2 regions of the Mesorhizobium sp. BHscii genome follow, and region 2 is predicted to be linked to the other one. Evidence: predicted binding sites of a transcription regulator. Region 2 holds the regulator's gene; the other holds the start of a gene.
What was found. Region 2 encodes PhoB, which activates phosphate uptake and scavenging genes when phosphate is short. Its sites were predicted from a motif close to TGTCATNNANCTGTCAT; they were not measured.

Region 1 (3,483 bases), on a different contig from region 2:
GAAAAAGGTCGTCGGCGCAAGCAGCGGGAAGACGATAGTCCAGAAGCGCTTGGTCTCGCCGGCGCCATCCATCGCCGCCGCCTCGATCAGCGTTTTCGGCACCGCCTGCAGGCCGGCGACGAAGAACAGGAAATTGTAGCTGATCTGCTTCCAGGCAGCCGCCGACACCAGCAGGATCATGGCGTGGGTGCCGTTGAGGAGCGGGTCCCATGCGATGCCGAGGCTTCTCAGCAAATATGCCAACGAGCCGATCGAAGGATTGAACAGAAACAGCCACAGCATGCCGGCAATCGCCGGCGCCACGGCATAGGGCCATATCAACAATGTGCGGTACAGGCCTTTGCCGCGCACGGCCTTCTCGGCCATGACCGCAAGCAAAAGCGCCACGCCCATCGCAACGATCGCGGTCGCAAGCGAAAACACCACGGTGACGTGGATCGAGTTGAGGTAGGCCGGATCGGCCAGCACCTTGCGGAAATTGGCGAACCAGACGAACCTGGTCCTCAGCCCGAACGGGTCTTGCCTGAGCATCGACTGGTAAAGCGCCTGACCGGCCGGCCAGTAGAAGAAAACCAGTGTTATGGCGAGTTGTGGCGCCACCAGCAGGTAGGGCAGGATCTTGTTGGGAAAGACGATGCGTGGAGACAGGCTGATTTCCCTCGCTATCCAGGAATCGCCCACGCGAGCTCGCGTGGGCGATATTCCAATCGATCGACCGAGATAATCTCGTCAGTTCTCGAGCGCTTCCTCGATCGCGGCGTTGCCGCGCGTGACCGCATTGTCGAGCGCCTGCTGAGCGGTTTGCTGGCCGGCCAGCATCTTCTCGAACTCCTCGTTCTGGATATCGCGCACCTGCGGCAGATTCGGCAGGCGCACGCCCTTCGAGTTATCGGTCGGCGCCTTGCCCGTCATCTGCAGGATGGGTGTCTCGCGGCCGGGGTTTTTGTCATAGAAGCCTGATTTCTTGGTCGCCTCGTAGGCGGCGAGCGTCACCGGCAGGTATCCCGACTTCTGGTGCAGATATTCCTGCACATCGGTCTTGGACAGATAGGCGAAGAAGGTCGCGACGCCCTTGTATTGCTCGTCCGACTTGTTGCCGAAGACCCACAGGCTGGCGCCGCCCGGCGTGGTGTTCTGCGGTGCGCCCTTGGCGTCGGCGTCGTAGGGAAGCTGGCCGATGCCATAGTTCATGCCGGACTTGACGATGTCGCCGAGGCCGCCCGACGATTCGGTGAAGATGCCGCATTCGCCGGCCAGGAAGATCTGCTTGGCTTCGGAGGTGCGCCCGCCATATTTGAAGGTGCCGTCCTTGGCGAGGTCTGTGAGCGCCTGGAAGTGGTTGACGAAAATCGGCGCATTGATCTTGAGCTCGACATCACCGCCGGCCAGGCCGTTTTGCTGGGTGGCCCAGGGCACGTCATTCCACGCCGCAAAGTTCTCGAGATGGATCCAGGTCAGCCAGGTCGAGGTGTAGCCGCATGAGGCGGCGCCGCTCGCCTTGATCTTCTTGGCAGCTTCCCACACTTCATTCCAGGTCTTGGGCGGGTTGTTCACATCGAGACCCGCCTTCTGGAAGATGTCCTTGTTGTAATAGAGGATCGGCGAGGAGGAGTTGTAGGGGAAGGACAGCATGGTGCCGTCCGGCTTCGAATAATAGCCGACGATGCCGGGCAGATACTGGCTCTTGTCGAAGGTCATCCCGGCACCGGTCATCACCTCGGCCACCGGCTTGATCGCACCCTCGGCCGCCATCATCACGCCGGTGCCGACATCGAACACCTGGAGAATATCGGGCGCCTGTCCGGCGCGGAAGGCAGCGATGCCGGCATTCAGCGTCTCGGGATAGGTGCCCTTGAACACCGGAACCAGCTCATAGTCGCTCTGGCTGGCGTTGAAATCCTTGGAGATCTTGTCGACGACTTCGGCGTTGGCGCCGGTCATGGCGTGCCACCAGCTGATCTGCGTGACGGCGAAAGCGGAAGTGGTGGAAAGCAGCGTCAAGGTGGCGGCGACACCGGCCGCGAAGCCGAAGAACTTCATGTTTCATCTCCCGTTTTGTCATTGGCGAAAGGGCACTCTCGCAATGGCAATATGTGCCGCTCGTGACAATTGGACAACGGTTTTGTTGCGGATCGATGAACTCGATCTCCACGCAAAGTGGTGCACGCTTGCGAATGAGAGCTGATGGAAAGGGATTGCCAAGCCGGCTTACGGCTCGAACAAGGCGACGAAGACCGGCAACAAATCGCTGGCGCCTAGTCCGACTTTCCGAGCGCTGTCACGACCAGCCGCTTGGCGTCCGGTCCCGACCATTCGGCCGGGCCGTTCATATGAGCGATCAGGCAGCCTTCGCCGTCGATCAGCATGGTGACCGGCAGGCCGAGCGCCAGGCCGCGCGTCTTGAGATCGTTGAACAGCGCCATCGTCGAATCGCGGTAGTAGCCGAGCGCCTTGACGCCGGTTTCCTCGAGGAACTTCTTCGGCTTGGCGTCGTCGCCGACATCGACGTTGACCGCGACGACCTCGAAGGCGTCGCTGCCCATTTCTTTTTGCAGCGCGTCGAGCGCCGGCATTTCGGCGCGGCAGGGTGCGCACCATGTCGCCCACAGATTGAGCAGCAACGTCTTGCCGGCATGGTCGGCGAGCGTCATCGGCTTGCCGCCAGGGTCGTTGAAGGCAAGGCCCTTCAGCGATTGCGGCGGATCAGCCGGCAAAAGTGCTGCCACTTGGCCGGTGGCAGCCGCCGCGACCGTCTTGGCGCGGTCGGCCTTGGCGGCGCAGGCGACATCGTCCGTGCTGTCGCCAACGGCGACTGGCGCGGGCGCGTTGTTGCCAGAACCGCTCTCGCTGACATATACCGCGACCGCGCCCGCAAGCACGCCCGCCACCAAAGCGGCGAGGATGAGGCGCGGGGCCGGGAAAAATCGATTGCCGTCTGCCATTTTCTAAAAACTGCTCCGGAGCACGGGTTATAGCGATGAGCGACAAGAAGGCCAGCAACCAGATGTGGGGCGGACGTTTTGCCTCGGGTCCGGCCGCGATCATGGAAGCGATCAACGCGTCGATCTCGTTCGACCGCAAACTCTATGCGCAGGATATCAGAGGCTCGATCGCCCATAGCGAGATGCTGGCGCAGACGGGCATTATTTCGACGGCCGATCAAGAAAAAATCGCTCACGGGCTGAACACGATCCTGGCAGAGATCGAAGCCGGCACGTTCGAGTTCTCGACCAGGCTGGAAGACATCCACATGAATGTCGAGGCCCGCCTTGCCGAGCTGATCGGCCCGGCCGCCGGCCGCCTGCATACCGCCCGCTCCCGCAACGACCAGGTAGCGGTCGATCTCAGGCTGTGGGTCAAAGACGAATGCTTTCGCGTCGCCGAGGCGCTGAAGGGCCTGATCACGGCGTTCCTGGAACGGGCCGAGGAGCATGCGGCGACGGTGATGCCGGGCTTCACCCACATGCAGGCGGCGCAGCCGGT
Region 2 (3,483 bases):
ATGACCGGCACCATCCTCGGAATGGCGCATGCGCTCGGCGAAACCGCGCCGTTGCTGATGATCGGCATGGTCGCCTTCATCGTCGACATTCCCGGCGGCTTCACCGATCCTGCGACGATCCTGCCGGTGCAGATTTTCATGTGGGCGGATTTCCCGGAAGCCGGGTTCCAGCAGAAGACTTCGGCGGCGATTTTGATTTTGCTGGTGTTTTTGGTCATCATGAACGCCATTGCGGTGATACTGCGCAGGCGCTTCGAGCGGCGCTGGTAAGGGGTAGAGGAAATGAACATCATGACGGAAGCCGGCGTCGAACAGAAACTGAGCAGCGGAACCAATGCCCCTTCGATCAAGATGAAGGGCGAAAAGGTCTCTGTTCATTACGGCGAGAAGCGAGCTCTGTTCGACGTGGACCTCGATGTCCGCGAAAACCAGGTGACGGCGTTGATCGGCCCATCGGGCTGTGGCAAGTCGACCTTCCTGCGTTGCCTGAACCGAATGAACGACACGATCGATATCGCGCGGGTGAGCGGCAAGATAACGCTCGACGGCGAGGATGTTTACGACCCGAAAATCGATGTCGTCGAGCTGCGAGCTCGCGTCGGCATGGTATTCCAGAAGCCGAACCCGTTTCCGAAGTCGATCTATGAAAACGTCGCCTACGGTCCGCGCATTCACGGCCTGGCCAGGAGCAAGTCCGAGTTGGACGGCATCGTTGAATCGAGCCTGAAGAAAGCCGGTCTGTTCAACGAGGTCAAGGATCGCCTGCTCGAGGCGGGCACCGGTCTCTCCGGCGGACAGCAGCAGCGCCTGTGCATCGCGCGCGCCATCGCCGTGTCGCCGGAAGTGATTCTGATGGACGAGCCCTGTTCGGCGCTGGATCCGATCGCCACCGCCCGCGTCGAGGAACTGATCGACGAACTGCGCCAGAACTACACGATCGTCATCGTCACCCACTCGATGCAGCAGGCAGCCCGCGTGTCGCAACGCACGGCGATGTTCCATCTCGGCTACCTGGTCGAGGAGGGCGCAACCGACAAGATGTTCACCAATCCCGACGACAAGCGCACCCAGGACTACATCACCGGCCGGTTCGGCTGAGCGGTCCGGCGGCGAATTTCGAACACGAGGACAGGATCATGGGTGAACACACCGTCGCATCTTTCGACGAGGAACTGGAGCACATCGACAGGCTGATCCGCGACATGGACGAGCTCGCCGCCGCGATGGTCGCAGCCTCGATCCGCGCGTTGCTTGCGTCAGACAATGCGATGGCGCAGCGTGTCGTCTCGGACGACGCCATCATGGATGCGCGGCAGCGCGAACTCGACGATAGCGCGATCACGCTGATCGCCAAGCGGCAGCCGATGGCGCAAGATCTGCGCGCCGTGGTTGGCGCAATCCGCATGGCCGGCGATCTCGAGCGCATCGGCGATTTGGCCAAAAACATAGCCAAGCGGGTCAGCGCAGTCGGGCAGAGCGCCACGCCGCGTAATCTGTCGCACGGTATCGACGCGATGGCGGATCTCGTTCTTGTGCAGCTCCGCGGGGTGGTCGAGCACTATGTGTCGCGCAATGCCGGCGCGTTGAAAGAGCTGCGCGCCGACGACCAGAAGATCGACGTGAAGTACACGGCGGTTTTCCGCGAACTCCTGACCTACATGATGGAGGATCCGCGCAACATCACCGCCTGCACGCATCTTCTGTTTTGCGCCAAGAATCTCGAACGCATCGGCGATCATGTCACCAACATCGCCGAAAACGCCTACTTTGTCGTGACCGGGCAGCAATTGCCGGCGGATCGCCCGAAGCTCGACGAAACGACGATGTCGGCGCCGGCGACATGACAGGAGTGACCGGCCGATGATCGCGCCGCGCATCATGGTGGTGGAGGATGAAGAGCCGCTGGGCGTCCTCCTCCGCTACAATCTGGAATCCGAAGGCTATCAGGTCGAGGTGGTGACGCGCGGCGACGAGGCCGAAATCCGGCTGCAGGAAAATGTGCCCGATCTTCTGGTGCTCGACTGGATGGTGCCGGCGGTTTCGGGCATCGAGCTTTGCCGGCGCCTTCGGGTGCGTCCCGAAACCGAGCGGCTGCCGATCATCATGCTGACCGCGCGCGGCGAGGAGAGTGACCGGGTTCGCGGCCTTTCCACCGGAGCCGACGACTATCTGGTCAAGCCGTTCTCGACACCGGAATTCATGGCCAGGGTCAAGGCGCTGCTGCGCCGCGCCAAGCCGGAAGTACTGTCCAGCGTGCTGAAGGTCGGCGACATCATGCTCGATCGCGAATCGCACAGGGTCTATCGCAAGAAGAGTGAGATCCGGCTCGGACCGACCGAATTCCGGCTGCTCGAATTCATGATGCGGCACCCGGGTCGGGTCTTCTCGCGCAGCCAGTTGCTCGACAATGTCTGGGGCGAGACGATCTACATCGACGAGCGCACGGTGGACGTCCATGTCGGCCGGTTGCGCAAGGCAGTCAACAACGGCCGCATGCCCGATGTCATCCGCACCATCCGCGGCGCGGGCTATGCGATCAGGGAAGACTAGGGATGTGCTGATATTCAGGTGATGCCGGCCTGCGAACGCCGGCTTCCTGCGCTTCCGGTGCTCACGTACCAAAAAGTACGCTCCGCTCCGGTTCTCGGAACCCACTCTCGACTCGGCCTGACCTGAATCTCAACACCACCCCAAGTCGCCGGGGAGCCCTGCCTTCGAGTTCAAGCCACGTTCTTTCCGACCGAGCCGGCTCGTGCCTGGATGCTCGGCGCGAAGATCTCCTGGTCGATGAAGCTCAGCGCCCGCATGGCGCAGCCTTCTCGGATCAGCGGCAGTTCGTTCGGCTCGGTGTCGAAGGAAATCGAACCTGAATGCTGGCCGCCGGCGGTCTGGGCGATGGCCTCGCGCAGGGCCGGCTCGATCAGGTCGAAGGCGGCAGCGCTGGCACCGACCATGGCGACCGGCGCCGGATCGATCAGCGCGAACAGGCTGCCGAGCCCGAAGCCGAGCGCCTCGCCGGCCTTGCGGTAGGCTTCGCGCTCCGGTCCGTCCGTCTCGCGCGCCCGGGCCGCCAGTGCCCGCATCTCGGCGTCGCTGACATCGGCGACCGGCTCGGCGTTCTCGCTCAATCGCCTTGCGTTGCGCCAGATAGCGTAGTTGCCGGCATAAGCCTCGACGCAACCGCGCCGCCCGCAGCGGCAAAGCGCGCCGCCCGGCCGATGAATCATGTGGCCGAATTCGCCGCCTGAGGAATGGGTGCCGGTGAACAGTTCGCCCTTCAGCACCAGCCCCATACCGATGCCATGCGAGAGCAGGATGGCGATGAAATCGTCGCGGTAGCGATCCGGGTCGCGCCAGCGCAGCGCCACGGCCATCATGTTGCAGTCGTTCTCCATGATGGCCGGGATGCCGAACTCGCGTTCCAGAATGTCGGCGAAGGCGATGTTCGTCTGCGGCGTGATCGGCGACCACAACATGGCGCGC

Region 1: ugpB (sn-glycerol-3-phosphate ABC transporter substrate-binding protein UgpB) is a predicted target of PhoB. The motif match lies at 2,103-2,119, and genes of this name have one in related genera.

The regions. Positions count from the first base shown of each region.
Region 1 is NZ_JBSPKW010000015.1:56,343-59,825, forward strand. It holds gene ugpA (sn-glycerol-3-phosphate ABC transporter permease UgpA) at 1-648, opposite strand, end outside; gene ugpB (sn-glycerol-3-phosphate ABC transporter substrate-binding protein UgpB) at 730-2,040, opposite strand; gene tlpA (thiol:disulfide interchange protein TlpA) at 2,256-2,942, opposite strand; gene argH (argininosuccinate lyase) at 2,978-3,483, shown strand, end outside.
Region 2 is NZ_JBSPKW010000006.1:93,659-97,141, reverse strand. It holds gene pstA (phosphate ABC transporter permease PstA) at 1-270, shown strand, start outside; gene pstB (phosphate ABC transporter ATP-binding protein PstB) at 283-1,098, shown strand; gene phoU (phosphate signaling complex protein PhoU) at 1,137-1,844, shown strand; gene phoB (phosphate regulon transcriptional regulator PhoB) at 1,861-2,550, shown strand; gene ACWTU7_RS11325 (ROK family protein) at 2,721-3,483, opposite strand, start outside.